DNA from 4 places in the Bacillus yunxiaonensis genome. Region 2 is predicted to be linked to each of the others. Evidence: riboswitches for the same ligand, from Rfam matches in the RefSeq annotation. Region 2 holds a riboswitch; each other region holds the start of a gene.
What was found. A riboswitch is a leader RNA that binds a small molecule or an ion and turns the genes downstream of it on or off. The one in region 2 is predicted to bind lysine.
Positions count from the first base shown of each region.

Region 1: it holds a riboswitch for lysine, as region 2 does, so the genes downstream of both, WAX78_RS03490 (amino acid permease) here and WAX78_RS17965 (amino acid permease) in region 2, are expected to answer to the same signal.
Region 3: it holds a riboswitch for lysine, as region 2 does, so the genes downstream of both, WAX78_RS14740 (aspartate kinase) here and WAX78_RS17965 (amino acid permease) in region 2, are expected to answer to the same signal.
Region 4: it holds a riboswitch for lysine, as region 2 does, so the genes downstream of both, lysA (diaminopimelate decarboxylase) here and WAX78_RS17965 (amino acid permease) in region 2, are expected to answer to the same signal.

Region 1 is NZ_JBAWSV010000001.1:699,685-704,413, reverse strand. Features, by position in the region: gene WAX78_RS03495 (serine hydrolase domain-containing protein) at 1-814, shown strand, start outside; gene WAX78_RS03490 (amino acid permease) at 1,048-2,517, opposite strand; lysine riboswitch at 2,627-2,820, opposite strand; gene WAX78_RS03485 (sulfite exporter TauE/SafE family protein) at 3,128-4,027, opposite strand; gene WAX78_RS03480 (VOC family protein) at 4,395-4,729, shown strand, end outside.
Region 2 is NZ_JBAWSV010000006.1:116,441-121,169, reverse strand. Features, by position in the region: gene WAX78_RS17980 (hypothetical protein) at 101-280, shown strand; gene WAX78_RS17975 (hypothetical protein) at 644-823, shown strand; gene WAX78_RS17970 (hypothetical protein) at 886-1,257, opposite strand; lysine riboswitch at 1,562-1,741, shown strand; gene WAX78_RS17965 (amino acid permease) at 1,874-3,292, shown strand; gene WAX78_RS17960 (ABC transporter permease) at 3,422-4,534, shown strand.
Region 3 is NZ_JBAWSV010000004.1:511,671-516,399, reverse strand. Features, by position in the region: gene WAX78_RS14755 (hypothetical protein) at 1-41, opposite strand, end outside; gene WAX78_RS14750 (GYD domain-containing protein) at 620-910, opposite strand; gene WAX78_RS14745 (MFS transporter) at 1,150-2,412, opposite strand; lysine riboswitch at 2,745-2,932, shown strand; gene WAX78_RS14740 (aspartate kinase) at 3,167-4,396, shown strand; gene asnA (aspartate--ammonia ligase) at 4,435-4,729, opposite strand, start outside.
Region 4 is NZ_JBAWSV010000004.1:203,508-208,236, reverse strand. Features, by position in the region: gene sat (sulfate adenylyltransferase) at 1-313, opposite strand, end outside; gene WAX78_RS13180 (phosphoadenylyl-sulfate reductase) at 449-1,153, opposite strand; gene WAX78_RS13175 (YezD family protein) at 1,245-1,388, opposite strand; SAM riboswitch class I at 1,457-1,565, opposite strand; gene lysA (diaminopimelate decarboxylase) at 1,962-3,278, opposite strand; lysine riboswitch at 3,460-3,642, opposite strand; gene WAX78_RS13165 (DUF3888 domain-containing protein) at 3,734-4,129, opposite strand; gene WAX78_RS13160 (LTA synthase family protein) at 4,322-4,729, shown strand, end outside.

The DNA.
Region 1 (4,729 bases), on a different contig from region 2:
AGAGAACCGCCTGAATCTAGACGACTCCATCGAAAAATGGTTGCCTGGTGTCATTCAAGGAAACGGATATGATGGTAAACAAATTACTATCCGGCAGATATTGAACCATACAAGTGGTATCGCTGACTACTTAAAGTCAAAAGACGTTGATATGATGAATACAAAAAAAACATATACCGCTGAAGAAATAGTGAAGGTTGGGCTTTCTCTGCCTCCAGACTTCGCTCCTGGAAAGGGGTGGTCTTATTCAAACACAGGATACGTATTACTGGGTATCCTTATTGAAAAAGTAACCGGAAACAGCTATGGGGAAGAGATTGAAAATCGGATTATTGAACCGCTTGAATTGTCGAATACATTCCTACCTGGCAATTCAAGCGTTATTCCAGGCACTAAGCATGCCCGTGGATATTTCCAACCAGACAGAGCAAGTGAGCTAAAAGACGTTACTTATTATAACCCAAGTATAGCTAGCTCGGCTGGAGATATGATTTCTACTGCCGACGACTTAAACAAATTCTTTTCTTCCTTGCTCGGTGGCAAATTACTGAAGGAACAGCAACTAAAACAAATGCTTACTACAGTTCCTACAGGAAGAGCAGAAATCGATGGATATGGTCTTGGAATCTATGAAACTAAGCTTCCAAACGGTGTCTCGATATGGGGACACACAGGTGGTATTCCAGGGTTTATTACTCTTGCTGGAGGTACACTTGGAGGCAAGCATACGTTGGCCGTCAATTTGAACAGTACGGGTAGAGCTAACAGTCCTGATCCTTTTAAAAATATTTTACTTGCTGAATTTAGCAAGTAGGCAAAAAGGAAACCCGGATAAATTTTGTCATAGTTTTATAGTTAAAAATATATCTTTCTGGTTCAAAAACTCCCAACTTACTAGAGAAAAATACTATTCGAATTCAGTTTCAAAAATCATTACTAAAAATAAAAGGCCCTAACATATTAGTCATATATAATATGTTAGGGCCTTTATATTTTAAGTTTTTTTGAATTTAGGTCTTGATAAAACGGTTTGATAGGTTGTTATTTTTAAAGCTCACATTTATCTAATGGAATGACTTTTGTTTTCTTTGTAAATTTATAACCTAACCAAAGTATTAAGAAAAGAGGTAGGCCAATATATGAAACGAGTATACCGTTCCAGTCAATAGATTTTCCCATAAATGCACCGTAGTTTTGACCAAGAATAACGATTAAACATAGTGCAAATGCAAAGATAGGACCGAATGGGAACCATTTTGCTTTATATGGTAAGTCATTTAAATCTTTTCCTTGTGCGATGTATGCCTTACGGAAACGGTAGTGACTAATTGCAATTCCGATCCAAGCGATGAAGCCTGACATACCAGAAGCATTTAAGAGCCATACATAGACCACGCCATCACCGAATAAAGAAGCTAAGAAAGCAGCACATCCAACTAATGATGTTGCAATCAATGCATTTACAGGTATACCACGACTATTTAGTTTTCCTAAAAATTTAGGTGCTTTACCTTGGTTTGCTAAATCCCAAAGCATACGTGATGCTGCATACATACCAGAGTTACCAGCAGACAGAACAGCTGTTAAAATAACGGCGTTCATTACAGATGCCGCAAAAGCAACACCTGCTTTTGCGAATACAAGTGTAAATGGACTTACTGTTACATCACTTGCTGCAAGGTTTTTGTCTGTATATGGAATGAGTAAACCAATTACAAGAATTGCTAAAATATAGAACAGTAGAATTCGCCAAAAGATGCTGCGAATTGCTTTTGGAATACTGCGTTGTGGATCTTTAGTTTCACCAGCCGCAACTCCTAATAATTCTGTTCCTTGGAATGAGAATCCAGCTGCCATAAATACACCAATGATTGCCATGAAGCCGCCGCTAAACGGTGCATCTGCAACTGTGAAGTTTTTAAAACCAACAGGCTCTCCACCCATAATACCGAAAATCATAAGAAAACCGACAATTAAAAAGGCGATAACAGTTACAACTTTAATAAGTGCAAACCAATATTCAGCTTCCCCAAATCCTTTGACAGATAAATAATTTAAAAGGAACATAATAGCTAAACAAATTCCACTCCAAAGCAGGGAAGAGGTATTTGGGAACCAAAATTTCATAATTAATGTAACTGCAGAGAGTTCAGCAGCAATCGTGATAGCCCAGTTATACCAGTAGTTCCAACCTAATGCAAACCCAAGAGATGGATCAACAAATCTTGTTGCGTAGGTGCTAAATGATCCTGCTACAGGAATGTACGATGCTAATTCTGCTAAACTTGTCATTAAAAAATATACCATAATACCAATTGCAGCATAGGCGACGAGAGCACCGCCAGGACCAGCCGTGTGGACAACACCACCGCTTGCTAGGAATAAACCTGTTCCGATTGTACCACCAAGTGAAATCATTGTAAGATGGCGAGATTTCAATCCGCGTTTTAGCTCGCCATGTGTTTGAGCAGATTGATTTGTAGATGTAGAGGTAACTTTTGTAGTTGCGCCGTTCATTTTCAACACTCCTTTTCTTGTAAGATAGGAAGGAGCGGGGGGGGAATAAAAAAAACCGCTAAAGGACTTTAGCGGAGCATTTCAAAAATAACCACCCCATCATACCTTCCGTTAAGATAGCGCCCCACGCTTACACGGTAATTTTGTAAACGTGACAGTTCTGTTCCTATTCGAAAACAGCCCCAGCATATACTTCCAGAGAAGAAGTATAAACTTCGGCAGCTTTTCCTTTCATTCGGAGTTATTGACGTTCTCTGCGTCTCGTCCGGACTACTAATAAAAGCCGCAACCTCTACCTCATCGGATTGATGAGGATTTCTCTATTGCTATGATTTTTAATATATCGCAATTGTAATGATTTTCTGAGAATATTGCAAGGATTTTTTTGTAGAAAAAAAGAGAAATAGAATGGTTATTTTAGAAAAGCGCTTTCAAAATTCGTCCCGATCCTAAAAAATATGTAATTAAGTAACCTCCTGATGAAAAAGGTTATACAATAGTTTCGCATTATGTTTCAAAAAATCCTTTAAAATTAACAGAAAATTGAGACAAATAAATTTCGACAAAATATATTGTAGAAGAGGAGACTAAAACAAAAACAAGCTTCCCTTTATGGGGAAACTTGTTTTTGTTTGTTATATACAATTTTTTTGTTTGTATGTTGTGAGTGATTACGAGTCGTAATAATAAGTGCGATTGTAACGACAAGACCTATGGCAATGTAAGAAAGAAATATTATATCTTGATTTACTTTAAAAGTTGTTAATAGCGTACGGATATTGGTGAAAATAATGAGTCCTCCGACAAGTACTCCAAGTAAATAAGAAGGAACAATTCGTACTAGCCACGCAGCAATTGGTGCTGCAATGATACCGCCAAGCATAAGAGCAAACACCCAAAACCAACTGATCTGTGCCCAGCCTAGAGAAATGAAAAATCCCAATGTGGCAGCTAATGAGACAGGAAATTCACTCGTATCTACAGAACCTACAACTTTTCTTGCTTCATTACCGCGTGCAAGTAAAACAGGAGTAGTAATAGGTCCCCAGCCGCCACCGCCTGTTGAATCTACAAAACCTGCAAAAAGGCCAAGTGGAATTAATTGCTTACCAGACAGACGTTTGTTATTTGTTTGAACAACTTGTTTTTGTAAAATAAATCTTAATAAGATATATACACCTAATGCGAATAAAAATATTGAAATGTACGGTTTAATTAAATTTCCTGGTAAGTTACTTAAAAAGCAAGCACCTACAAAAGCGCCAATTGCACCCGGTAATGTCAGTCTTGAAACGGTATATTTATCGACATTTCCAAATCGGATATGTGAGATGCCGGATGCGGCAGTTGTAACAACTTCGGCTAAATGAACAGATGCTGAAGCAACAGCGGGTGCAATTCCAAACATGAGTAATAATGAGGAAGACGTTACTCCATATGCCATTCCTAAAGCTCCATCAATGAGTTGAGCAAAAAAACCAATGATGGCAAAGACAATTAATTTTTGCATGTTTAAAACCTCCGTTTATAATAAAGCGAAATTTCCATCAGTGGAGATTCTTTATCCTCTACTAATGGTTAGCTGAATCAATCAAGTTTTTACGGACAGTTATCTCCCATCTATCTCTTTTGACTTCTCAAAATCTTAAGGAGGGAGTGTTACTGCCCCAAAGATAGCAAGATAAAATAAAAAAGGCTCCTTTCTCTAGTGAGAAAAGAGCCTTTGGTTTTCCAATCAGCTTTATCATATTCTAATTTTTTTTATTATAATACACATTAATCATATAAATCAACTGGGTTTTTATTAAAATTTTGAATTGCAAGAAATAAATGAAAAGTAATACACTAAAAATAATAAAAGTAAGGATGGTGAGAAGATGTTACAGTTTGATCATCTTGTTCACGTAGTTCAATGCTCTCCAGTTGATGTAATAAATCAAATGAAGGTACTCGGATTTCATACAGTTCCAGGGGGAGAGCATACGAATTGGGGGACATATAATAGCTTATGTTATTTTGATTTAGCGTATATTGAGTTTTTAGCTGTTCAGAACAATGAAGTCGCAAACAGAGCAGAGAATCCTCTCATTCAGCAAACTGTTCATAAGTTGCAAAAAGGGGAAGGGATGATCCAAATTGCACTGCGTACAGAACATATGGAAGAGCTTGCTAACAAGTTGTTGGAAACGGGGTTTCATATAAATGGTCCGTT
Region 2 (4,729 bases):
TATTTTGTAAAAATAGTTACTAACACTACATTTTCTTATCACACGCTCTCTATCTTTTTCATATATATATATTAGCTTCTGAGAGAGAGGTGGTGGTCACATGGCAACATTAAACGGCTTAACAGAAGGCGACAAAATTCGCGTTTTCTCAGCAGGACGTGAAATCGATGGTCAAGGTGTTTTCCTTCGCTTCCAAGGCAACTTCCTAGTGTGGGTGGACAACCATGCTAATATCAATGTTACAAGTTTAGATACAATTAGCATTAGTAAAATTTGCTAATTACCTATAAAGAAAATATTCTAAATCCTCTTCACTAAAAGAAGACGAGTCTATATCAAAAGAGGTTATATAAAACCTTTTTGAATAGGCTCTTTTTTATATGACTAATGGTGAAATACAAGCCATTTACCCTAGCAAATGGCTCTGTTCAAATGAACGGACGCACAAAGTATTCGTAAGAATCTTGAATCTATGACACGTGAGAAAATAACAGTATTGAATTTAATGTAACTCTATAAGGATGAGTAAAAAGGCTCTCTACTCACTTTTATAAAAATGTTGCTAGCACTACATTTCTCTCGCACACATTCTCTATCATTTTCATATATATATATTAACTTCTGATAGAGAGGTGGTGGTCACATGGCAACATTAAACGGCTTAACAGAAGGCGACAAAATCCGCGTTTTTTCAGCTGGACGTGAAATTGACGGTCGAGGTGTTTTCATTCGCTTCCAAGGCAACTTCCTAATCTGGGTTGACAGCCATGCTAATATCAATGTTACAAGTTTAGATACAATTAACATTCGTAAAGTTTCCTAATTGCTCATAAAGTGTTCTAACTCCTAGGACAAAAAAGCAAAGTCTATTTCAAAAAGAGTTATTTAAACCCCTTTTTGAATAGACTCTTTTTTTATAATATTTTTTACACTTTTTATATGACTAATGTTTAGATTATAATCAACGTTAACCCAATATAACCATTCGTTTGTACACTCAATAAAGATCCCCTCTGTACGTGTCTCCCCATCAAATACTTCTATCTTATCTCCTAATGAAAAAAGAGGCGGCAATGCACTCTTTTCTGTTTTTTTACTTACATTCTTTTGTGTATCATAGAGTAGTCTCATACATCGTTCTAAAGAAGCTGCGAGCTCTTCATTTTGCCTTTTTAACTCCTCTATTGCATCTGTCTCCTGGTGCCTATGAATTTCCTTCCCGCATATAAAGCAGTTTCTCTTAAACCAGCTCTCCATCCGCTATCCCTCTTTACCTCACTACTTATGGGCAGTAAAACTTCCACCAAAGTTTTAAGGAAATAAAGCTACCCGTAATTCAACTAACCATTAGTGAAGGATAAAAAAACCTCAGTAATAGCAGCTTTGCTTTATCCCTCATTTTATATACATATTATATGATGCGAAGCCTTAAGTTGTTTCATTATCTTAGACACACCCTATTCTCATAATAATCTGATTATGTTTATTTGCATTGACGAATAAAAAGCCATTTGTTACCCTTGATTATGTTAACTTTATAAATAAATCCTCATTCGTATCTCGGTGAGGTAGAGGTTGCAATTATTAATAGTATGATTTTGAAGATGTGTGGCATCGCTGAACAAATCAGAAAGGAATGATTGCCGAAGTAAGAAGTATCCACAGTACTTTCTTGCTGGGACTGCATTGAATAAGTGCAGGACTGTCACAGGCTTTTTGCTTGTGGAGAGCTATCGAGAGGTATGTCCGTGGGTTTCTTAATAAGATTGAAAAGCGCGTGAACATATACGCGCTTTTTTGTTTTGTTTGGAATCTCAAACACATACATATCTCCGCGCTTGACTTGGTTATACTAATTTTGGAGGTAATTTCTATGCAACAAAAAAAATGGGGCTTTTGGGTACTTACTGCATTTGTAGTTGGAAATATGGTTGGAGCTGGTATTTTCATGGTTCCAAGTACATTAGCACAAACAGCTAGCCCTCTTGGTGTTACATTAGCTTGGTTAACAACAGGATTTGGCGTATTAATGCTAGCTCTTGTTTTCGGTAATTTAGCGATTCGCCGTCCTGATTTAACAACAGGTCCGCAAAGTCATGCCTATGCGCTCTTTTCTTCACAAAAAACGAAAAAAATGGCAGGTTTTAGCATCGTATGGGGTTACTGGGTTGCAAACTGGGCAAGCAACGTAGCCATCATTACATCATTTGCTGGTTATTTATCACTCTTTTTCCCAATTATGAAAGATACTCACGTATTGTTTTCAATTGGAACTTTCGACATTGAAGTTGGAAAATTGATTACGTTCTCCATTTGTACCATTTTATTATGGGGTACACATATGATTTTGGCGAACGGCATAAGCGGTGCTGGTAAATTAAATTTTTTAGCAACAACAACGAAAATAACAGGATTCCTTCTTTTCATCATTGTGACATTATTTGCCTTCCAAGCTTCTAAACTTGGGCAATGGTATACACCAATTATTGATAAAGAAGGTGTTTCACACGGACTACTATCACAAGTAAACTTAGCAGCATTAACAACACTTTGGGCCTTTATCGGCATTGAGTCAGCTGTATTATTATCCAATCGTGCTGTTTCACCAAAAACGGTAAAACGCGCTACTGTTACTGGTTTATTATTAACAGTTTGTATTTATTTAGGGATTACGATTTTAACAATGGGTGTTCTTCATATAGAGAAACTACAAGCATCTGAACGACCATTAGCGGATGCATTAACTGCAGTAATGGGTCATAACGGCGGAAAATTAATGGCGCTGCTTGCACTTACTTCTTTATTTGGATCCATTCTTGGATGGATCTTATTAAGCTCAGAAGTACCATATCAAGCAGCAAAAGAAGGATTCTTTCCATCCTTCTTCACAAAAACCAATAAAAAAGGAAGCCCGATTCATTCGCTTCGTTTAACAAATATTATGTCGCAAGTATTCCTATTCTCAACACTATCCGGGACAATTGCTCAGGCGTATACATTTGTTATTACCGTTTCAACCCTTGCCTATTTAATCCCATACCTCGTTTCTCCAATCTTCCAGCTTAAGCTTGTTGTGACAGGTGAAACATACGAAAATCAAAAAGGTGCTCGTATAACGGACGGAATCATTGCCGCTATTGCTCTTATTTATGCATTATGGGTTATTAAAACTGGCTCTTCTGATATGAAAACATTCCTGCTTGGCATTGGATTATTTGTAGTTGGCTTTGCTTTCTATCCATTAATGAAACGTGACGAGAAAAAAGATAAACAAAAAAAGCAAGTTGCCTAATGAAAGGTAACTTGCTTTTTTTATTCTGTATAGCAATGGGCTGTTAAATATTCAAAATGAATTTATCCCGCATTAACAAGTAGCACGAAGCCCCTACTTATGTTTACAATAAAAAAGGGGGGGATCTCAATGACAATCGAAACACTTTGGAATGATCGTTTTCAGCAACATCTAAAAAAAATCACGATGTACTTTGCGCGCATTGCAAGCAGTCTAGTTTATAGCTTCCTTTTTCTTCTTGGTATAGGCGGCTATTATTATGCAAAGTTTCTTCGTTCACTTCCACCTAAGTTTGTTGTATTAACCATTGTGACGATTTTACTTACAATTGTACTTACTCGTTCTCCCATTCGGACATTTTTACAAAAGCCGGATATCATATATGTATTGCCGCTGGAAGAAAAACTCGCATATTATTTTAAACGATCTCTTATATACAGTTATATCATTCAGCTCTTTCCATTATTATGTGTAGTACTCATCATTACACCTCTTGCTCAGCAATCATTACATACAACTCCTACTTTTTTATGCGGAGCCTTTGTCATTCTTGCTTTTATAAAGTGGTGGAATATGTACATACATTGGACATATAGAAAAAACGAATTCGCTTCACACTGGTTGCTTATCAGGATATGCTGTAATGCGGCCATTACATATACAATGTTTCAATTCACTTCCATTATGATCGTAGGAAGTATACTCCTTTTCATCACTTTCTTATTTTTATATACGATGAACAAACGAAAACGACACATTCATTGGGAATATTTAATAGAGCAAGAAGAAAAAATGGACATGCACTTTTATCAATTTGTTCATTTCTTTACGGATGTGCCGCAAGTAAAACAGCAAGTAAAGCAAAGAAAATGGTGCACTACTTGGATTGAACGGATCCTGTATAAAAAACGATCTCCTTTTTTATATTTGTATAGTTTATCCTTTTTACGCGCGAACGGTTACCTTGGCCTCTACATACGATTGACCGTAGTAGGAGGCATTGTTTTATACTACATTCCTACACTTATCGGAAAGGGAATCATCACTTTATGCATCCTATACATATCTGCTTTACAACTTCGTGCCCTTTGGAATTATTTTTCGGGAAATAGTATTGTAGCATTGTATCCAATTTCACTTATAGAACGAAAACACGCTTTTATGACGTTGAGATCTCTAGTAACTTTCATACAATTGATATTCTTTTTAATGGTCATTTTCCTTAAATTAAAGTTTACTTAAAAATAACAATCGTCTAGAATTTTCACAATAAATACAAAGAATCCATTTTGATCAAAATGGATTCTCATATATATCCTTACTTCTATACTATTCAATGGTCGTATGATTTTTCGCTTTTCTGTAGAAATAGACTCCTAGTATAAGTTTAAATAGTTTGATTCAACCTTATGAATGTTCAAACAAAAACTTAGATTA
Region 3 (4,729 bases), on a different contig from region 2:
CTGGCAGCGATTTTCACAAACTTTTTATGCTCCATCTTCATACAAAACGACTCCTCCTTTATGAAATATACAATTTTTCTATATAATGTAATTATATCGTAAAAATAAAATTTACTCTTTTTTATTTTTAACATTACTATCATATATTTATAGTTATTTGACTCGAAAGTTGTTTCTAATGTCATCCTATAATTGCGCTTTCTTACACTCAATACTTATACGATTATGGATTGCTATATATAACGAATTCCTATAGAAATAAGATCGTTTTTATTTAACTAACCATTTAAAATGGCATCTTCCTTTAAAAAGCCCTATTATCATGTAATGATGATTGTTATCCAATCAAGTATGTACTCAAATACCCTGCAATAGTAACAATGATTAACAATAATACATATGAATAGAGACAGATACCTGTCATCTGTATGAAATGCCCTTGCCGCTGCTGACATCATACTAGAACTCCTCCTACAAAAACAAATACAACTAGAAAAAGAGACATTTCATTCACATGAAAAAAATGAAAAAAGCTAGCCTTCGATATCAAGGATAGCTAGAATAAATTTGTAAAAAATTATAAAATCAATCCTGAATAGAAAACACCATATCTTATAACTTAGATTTCAATTACTAGTTGCTGAAATTCGTCCATATCCAATAGTGGAAAAATCTTTGTTTCTACCATTCCTGGTAATTTTCCTGCTAAATCAATTTTCTTTACTGCTAATGTGTCAGGTGCTTCAAAAGTAATAACCATATCGTATTCACCTACGATGGCATAAGCAGTTAAAATACGTCCACCAAATCGTTCATAATTCTTATGTAAGTTAGAAAAACGTTCACTAATATTTTTTATATTTACATTTCCTTCACGAGTAAACTTTGCAAGAAGTATATATTTTTGCATAAGAACCTCCTCTTATTTAATTAAGAATAAAAACAGATAATACCTTATATTCATTACTCGATAAAATATTAAATTATCATTCTTCTTAGGTGAATTTCTTCTACTTTACATACTTCCCATTAAAGCCACTACATGATGACGCATTTCTTCTTTTTTAATCATTTTAATCAGAAAGGACATATTAACAAACATTCATCTATAAAAAGAGGCATAACTTACTCTTTTTGTAGATGAGATGATCAATCAAATTGACGAATACTCGGAACAGATAAAGCGATCAGAACCACTACAACAGCCGCAATCGCTAAAATGATGATAGTCAAAATGCCACCAATTATATTGGCCAACCATCCAACTATCAAATACCCTAACGGTAATAGCGCAAAGGATCCAAGCATATCGAGACTAACAACTCTACCAAATGCTTCTTCCGGCACAAGCTCTTGCAAACTCGTTTCCCAAATTAAGCCGAAAATCATAATGCCAAACCCCTCAATAGCCATTAATCCAATTAATGCTGGTGCCCATGAGACAAAAGGCATTATTAAAAGCGCCAATCCACTAATTAAAACACCACCATAAGCCAATAAACCACGTTTATGCCACTTCTGTTTCCCTCCAAAAATAAGAGCAGCAACAACAGCACCTCCGCCAGAAAATGCCATTCCGAGGCCGTAAACAAAAGGTTCAAAGTGATGATGAATATTAAATAACCAAGGAATTAAGACGACTACAATACCCGCGTGACAAATATTAATAAACGAAAATGCTAAAATTGTAATCCATAACCACGGATGGCTTTTTAATACTACAATTCCTTCAATGAAATCTTTTTTAAAGTTCACTTTATTATCTGCCTCGTCTTGCGCTTTTTTTGCTGTCAAATCTCTCAAAAATAATAAACATGCAAAAGAGAGCAAATATGTCAATGCATCTAAGCCAAAACCTATACCTGCTGATGCAATAGAAACAATGATCCCCCCAAGTGCTGGACCAATTAAACGTACACCTTGGCTGCTCATTTGCGTTAATGCATTAGCTGCATTCCGAATTTCCGGCACAAATACTCTTGCTCGAACTGCTGAATAGGCTGGTTGAAATAGCCCTTCCATCAGGCCATACAATGCTACCAATACATATAAAATATGAATCGTTAATGTATCAGTAAACATGAGCGTTGCTAGCGTTGTCATTAATATCCCCCGAACAATATCAGTAAGTAACATCAATTTAACACGGTTAAGACGATCTACAATTAATCCAGAAAACGGTAAAATAAGCACGTTCGGAAGCATATACATTGTCATTGTTATCCCCATAACAACTGTTGAGCCTGTTAGCGTATATACAACCACTGGAAGTATGACCATTGTAATTGAACTTCCAAGAACTGAAAAGAGTTGTCCAATCCATAAAAAAGTAAAATGACGTGACTTTGTAATAGGTAATAATAAATTACTTATATAACTTGAACTTCTTTGTTTTTGTATCTCTCCTTGCATACCTTTCCTCCTTTCCTAAAACAGGAAAATAATACATTTTATTATAGCATTTAAATGTAATTATTTTTAAAATTCCTAACTTTTAATCATCTTTTTATTACAATATTTTTTCTTTCTCTCCCATTGATAGCTAGTTTTTCTACTCGTTAGTGCGGGATAAAATGACCTTTCTAATCATCTATGTAACCTATATAATGACTTTACATTATTAAGTTGATAAATAGTTTTAATTTTCCGAATAATTATAACCTACTTGATTTCTTCCAACTTTTTGATTACTATGGAACAAATGTTACCAACAACTTCATACAACCAATTACTCTCGCCGAACGACGTGAGATAGAGGTTGCAACTTTTATGAGTATTCTAAAGGAGACACAGGGATTGTCAGTGAGTTTAGAAGAAAGGAAAAGTTGCCGAAATTTATATGTTTCTCTGAACATATAAATTGGGGCTGTTTTCGAATAGAAACAGAACTGTCATATATACAGCGGTGTATATATGAAGAGCTATCTACAAAAAAGAGAGATCATGTTTCTTTATGATCGTCTTCTTTTTTGGCGGTTTTTTTATTAGCTCCGTTTTCTGTTTCCCTTTTCCTGTAACAGCACCATCCTCACCTATTTGAGATGGTGTTTTTTTATTTACTTTCGGTAACTTACAGGAATGAAAGGGATCTATATTTCCCATCTTATGTTTAACAACATTTTTCCTAATCTATTAACCAATATTAAATTGAAAGTGGGCTCTCATGATGGAATTTATTGTTCAAAAATTTGGTGGTACATCTGTTGGAAGTATCGAACGTATTCAGCATGTTGCGGATTTAGTCATTGAAGAACATGAAAGGGGACATGGAATTGTAGCGGTCGTTTCCGCGATGGGACATAGTACAGATGAATTAGTATCTTTAGCTGCTGGTATTACTGATCAGCCTAGTAAACGAGAAATGGACATGCTACTTACAACAGGTGAACAAATTTCAATTTCTTTATTAACAATGGCTCTGCAAGCGAAAGGTTATGCTGCAATTTCACTAACAGGCTGGCAAGCAGGTATTACAACAGAATCTGTACACGGCAGCGCAAGAATTACTGATATTAATACAAAGCGTATTCAATCTTATTTACAAAAAGGAACCATTGTCGTTGTAGCCGGTTTCCAAGGATTAAGTGCAGAACAAGAAATTACAACACTTGGTCGAGGCGGTTCTGATACAACTGCAGTCGCATTAGCTGCAGCATTAAAAGCAAAAAAATGTGATATTTACACAGATGTAACAGGTGTTTATACAACTGATCCACGAGTTGTAAAAGATGCTTACAAATTAGATGAAATTTCCTATGATGAAATGCTAGAACTTGCCAACCTTGGTGCTGGTGTACTTCATCCAAGAGCGGTAGAGTTTGCGAAAAATCATAATGTTATATTAGAAGTTCGCTCAAGTATGAAACATGAAAACGGAACAATCGTAAGGGGAGAATGTAACATGGAACAACAATCAATCGTAAAAGGCATTGCATTTGAAGACAATATTACGCGCGTAACTATTAAAGGATTACACCAAGGAAAACTTTCTACAATCTTCTCTATATTAGCGAGTGCTCATATTAATGTAGATATTATTATTCAAAGTATTACAAATGAAGGAACTGTACATTTATCCTTCTCTATTCATTCGAATGACTTAAAAGAAACACTAGCGGTACTGGAAGAAAATCGTGAGGCTATGCACTATGAATCTGTAGAATATGAAAATCATTTGGCGAAAGTATCAATTGTTGGATCAGGTATGGTGTCCAATCCAGGTGTAGCTGCTCAAATGTTCTCAACATTACAAGAAGAGAATATTCATATTAAAATGGTAAGTACATCTGAGATTAAAGTCTCTGTAGTTATTGATCGTCTTAACTTAGTAAAAGGTGTGGAAGCACTTCATGAATCATTTATGGCAAAAATTGAGCCTCTCGTATCAGTAAATTAAATGAAACAAGGGATGCACATGCACCCCTTGTTTTCTTTTTAGAATAAGTGAATGTTTTGCTTTTTGCACTCTTCACGCATTTCATCTGGCCATACAGAAGTTTGAACTTCGCCAATATGTGCTTTGCGTAAGAAGTACATGCACATTCTTGATTGTCCAATGCCACCGCCAAGTGTAAGTGGAAGTACGTCCTCTAAAATACCTTTATGGAAATCATATTCACGTTTGAAGTCTTCCCCTTTTATTGTTAATTGTTCATCAAGAGATTTGCTGTCAACACGAATACCCATGGATGATAATTCAAATGAAGACTGGAGTACTGGATTCCAGAAT
Region 4 (4,729 bases), on a different contig from region 2:
CTTGAATTACACCGTACGTTATACCTTCTTTTACAAGTCGAACTTCTTCCCCTACTTCTAACTCCTTCGCTTTTTCTTCTGTTATAGGCAATGTAATTGGAATGCTCCATACAGCTCCATCTGCTAAGCGCATTGTTTCTACTACTGATACGTAATCATTCTTTCCTAAAAAACCCGTAAGCGGACTATATCCACCGGTCGCAATGAGCTCTAAATCACTTAATGCGATTCCATCTAATTCAATTTCTTTTACGATATGCGCTGTTTCATATGTTGTATCAATTCGATTTACTAATGTTTTTATATCGCTCATTTTCTTTTCCCCTTCTTTATTAAGTTTTAACAGATAGTAGCTTTCACTCCGCACTAATATGCAGTATGAGCCCAATTGATGAGAGATTTCCATCAGCGGGTGATAAAGAAAGACCACACTAATGAAAGCTTCATTTTATTGATAATGAAGACCACATTCTGTTTTCATCTTTCCAGCCCAGCGTCCATCCCTCGAATCTCCACCCTCTTGCACCTGCACGGTACATTTTTCACATCCAATGCTCGGATACCCAATATCATGGAGTGGATTGTATGGCAAATTATGCTTATATACGTAGCGCCACACTTCTTTCCAAGTCCAATGAATAAGCGGACAGATTTTAACAGATTGAAAGCGATGATCTTGATTGACAAACTGTGTATGTTTTCGCGTTTCAGACTGTTCTCTTCTTAAACCGGATATCCATGCTTTCCTACCTGTTAGCGCTTCTTCTAACGGCTTAATTTTTCTTAATTGGCAACAAAGATTTGGATTATGTTCCCATAATTTATCACCATACTCTTTTGCTTGTTCCTCAAGTGTAAGTGCCGGTTGCTTTTCAATAATATTCAAATTAGGAAATCGCTCCCTGACTTTTTTGATCAAGTCATATGTTTCTTGAAAATGAACATTTGTATCTAAAAATACAACCTTTGCAGATGGATTTACTTGGTTAATCACATGCAATAAAACCATTCCTTCTATTCCAAAGCTGCATGCATAAACAATATCCTGATCATAATGTTCATATGCCCAGCGTATTGCTGCCAAAGCGCCTTTCGTTTCGTCGTCTTCCTGAAATGAAACAAAATTATCTTGCCATGTTTCGTACGTTAACATCGTTCTCCCCCTTCACAACACCCATACAAAAAGGCGGCTTTAATCTATAGAAATAGATTAAAGCCGCCTCTAGTTTTTCTAGTCAGCGTGCTTATTTTAAACGTACTTTTTCACTTTTTTCAAGCTGAATCACTTTACCATCTTGCACAACAATTGTAATCGAACCATATTTCATATCAGTAAGCATAGATTGAATTTTACTTGCTACTTCTTCAAATTGTCCGCGTACTCCCACGAACAGCCCCCCTTTTTTCATAAAAAAAATCTTTCCCATTTCGAAAAGACTGTTCCGGTAACGTATCTACCTTATCTTTCAAAATGGATGCCATTTTGCTGGAAGTAGCACCTTACTCCTATAAAGTAGGTTGCCGGGCTTCGTCGGGCCAGTTCCCTCCGCCACTCTTGATAAGAATTATATTTGTATTTTATCACAATTCTGATTTTTTTCAATCCTAGTTTTCCGATAAATTTTATTTATTATAAAGTGAAACTTTCATCAGTGGAGGATTTCTTTATCCCCCACTGATAGAAAGCCTGCCCAATCAGGCACATGCCAGCAGTTATTCCCCATCTATCTTCTGTAGAAAAGCGGAAGCGGCTCGCCCAGAATCGCAGGACGTTGGAGCACCCGACATAGAGGGGCTTTTTGCCTCGTACGAGGGGGCGAAACGATCGGAGATTCTAGCCGCTAGAGCTGGACAACGATTCGCTCTCCATTTTGAGGTGGGGTCTTACAGCCCGCGAATAGCGGGATAAAAAAGGAGTAGTTCATCTAAACAACTCCTACTTCAACTAAACGAGGGTGTATTCATACAAGTTCCTTCACACGTATGCGATCGTTTCCAATAATATTTTCATACGATTCCCTCTCTACAACAACTTGCGATTTTCCATTTTTCGCAAACACCACTGCCGGGCGACGAATACGATTATAATTATTTGCCATTGAATAACCATATGCCCCTGTACAAGAGATAGCTAAGAGATCACAAGAAACAACTTTTGGAAGCTTTACATCCCAAATGAGCATATCCCCACTTTCACAACATTTTCCCGCAATTGAAACAACCTCTTCGGCAGATTCATTCGCACGATTTGCTAGCAATGCTTCATAACGAGCTCCATAAAGTGCTGGGCGAAGATTATCTGTCATCCCTCCATCAACCGATACATATTTACGGATGCCTGGAATATCTTTAATCGCTCCTACTGTATACAGCGTTGTTCCTGCATCTCCAACAATACTACGACCTGGTTCCATCCAAATTTCTGGAAGGGGATATTCGCATACTGTAAACTGCTCGCGTACCGCATCCGTCACAGCTTTCACATATTCACCAAGGACAAGTGGCGTGTCCCCTTCCGTATAGCGAATTCCGAAACCGCCTCCTACATTTAGTACTGGCGCTACATAGTTCATTTCTTTTCTCACTGTTTCCAAGAAATTACGAAGCACCTCAATTGCACGAACAAATCCTGCCGTCTCAAATATTTGCGATCCGATATGGGAATGAATTCCTAATATACGATAGTTTGATTTTTCTAATGCACTTTTTACCGCTTGTGATGCATGCCCTGTTGAAATACCAAAACCAAATTTAGAATCATCTTGACCTGTTGTAATATATTCATGTGTATGCGCTTCTACTCCTGGCGTCACACGAAGCAAGATATTCACAACTTGCTCGTATTCTTTCGCTAAATCATGCAATACTTCTAGTTCAAAAAAATTATCTACAACAAAGCAGCCGATATTAGCTTCTAATGCCATTCTTATTTCTTCTTCTGTTTTATTATTACCATGAAAATGGATGCGCTCTGCTGGAAATCCCGCTTGCAACGCCGTATATAGTTCTCCGCTAGACACAACATCTAGCGACATATTTTCTTCGGCAGCTAACCGGCACATTTCCATGCACAAGAACGCTTTGCTTGCATACGCTACTTGATAAGAGAACCCACTTTCCCTAAATGCACGATGAAATGCACGACATTTCTCACGAATTGCTGTCTCGTCGTAAACATAAAGTGGTGTCCCATATGTTCTTGTAAGTTCAGTAGCATCGCAGCCCCCAATTTCTAAGTGTCCTTGCTCATTAATGCGGCTTGTGCCGTGTAAATACATGTGAATTCCTCCCTTGTTTTCGCAAAACCCTCTATTATATTTCTTATTTTTTACTATTATTCCTAATTTATATAAACAAAAAACGCGCGGAACAATGTTCACACGCGTTTCTTATCGGAAGAATCTATGACGAAAAAATAAATGTATTGTTATTTTCTCAAATAAGAAACCGCATCAAACATCTCCTAATAGCTCTCCATAAGCAAAATACTTATGACAGTACTACATTTATTCAATGCAGTCCCAATATATGAATGAAGTGGTCATTCATATATTTCGGCGATAACCCCTTTCAACCTATGATCATGAATACCACTTTATTTCCCATAGTTTACTTTTGATTATCGCAGCCTCTACCTTCGAGTGTAGATGAGGTAAGTCTATTTAATTTTCAAGCATCTTTTTGTTGCTATTAACAATAACAAATGACTAATTTATTTGTCAAACACTTTTTTTTAAATCGGTTTACGACAATTAATTTTCGTATCATCTGGTAAGCGCTTTACATCTATATTTTTCACAGTCCACTCGCCACTATCATTATCAAATGTAATCGTTACTTTTTCAAAGGGGGGAAGCTTTCTCCCCCCTGTTCCTGGCTCATATTTAATTATTTCGATAGATGTCCGAAACAAATATGTACCGCTGTACATTTTTTTCATACTAACAATTTTAGGACAGTCATACGGCTTTTGTTTTCCATAATGTTTTTGAATTGCTTCATTTATTCTCGGAAACAGCACGGAATAGAGGGCATCTTCTAGTAATAACGGCTCATGCTCAGCAGAGAAAGAAGCTGGATTTCCAAGTAAAATGAAACAACTTAATATAAAACAACATATTTTCTTCATGGTACTCCTCCATCTTTCAATCAATGCCTTTATTTTATCCTTCTCTTCTTTTTCTATCCAATTGTTAGAAAATCATCCACAATTTCGCTATGTTTTTATATAATAGTACACATAGTAAAAAAACATATAGATTTGTAGCCGGTCATATACGTAAAAGAGGCGGTTACTTGTAGGTAGTAGGAGGAGCCCGTTATGGTACAACGTTTGTTTCCAAAAGTACGATTTGCTCTCATAGCTGTCGTCTTGTTATGGATCAAAACATATATTGTATACAAGTTAGCTTTTGATATGAAAATTGATAACGCTTTCGAACAAATTATGTTGTTCTTTAATCCATTAGCTTCATTACTATTATTTTTCGGTTTCGCTTTATTAGCAACAAAACATCGAAACCGCATCATTATCAGTATTAGTATCGTGCTATCCTTTATTTTATTTGGCAATGCTATGTTTTATGGATTTTATGATGATTTTGTAACATTTCCTGTATTATTTCAAACAAATAATATGGCTGATTTAGGGACAAGTATTAAAGAACTATTTACGTATAAAACACTTCTTTTATTTGCTGATGTAATTATTTTAACCATTTTATCTCGT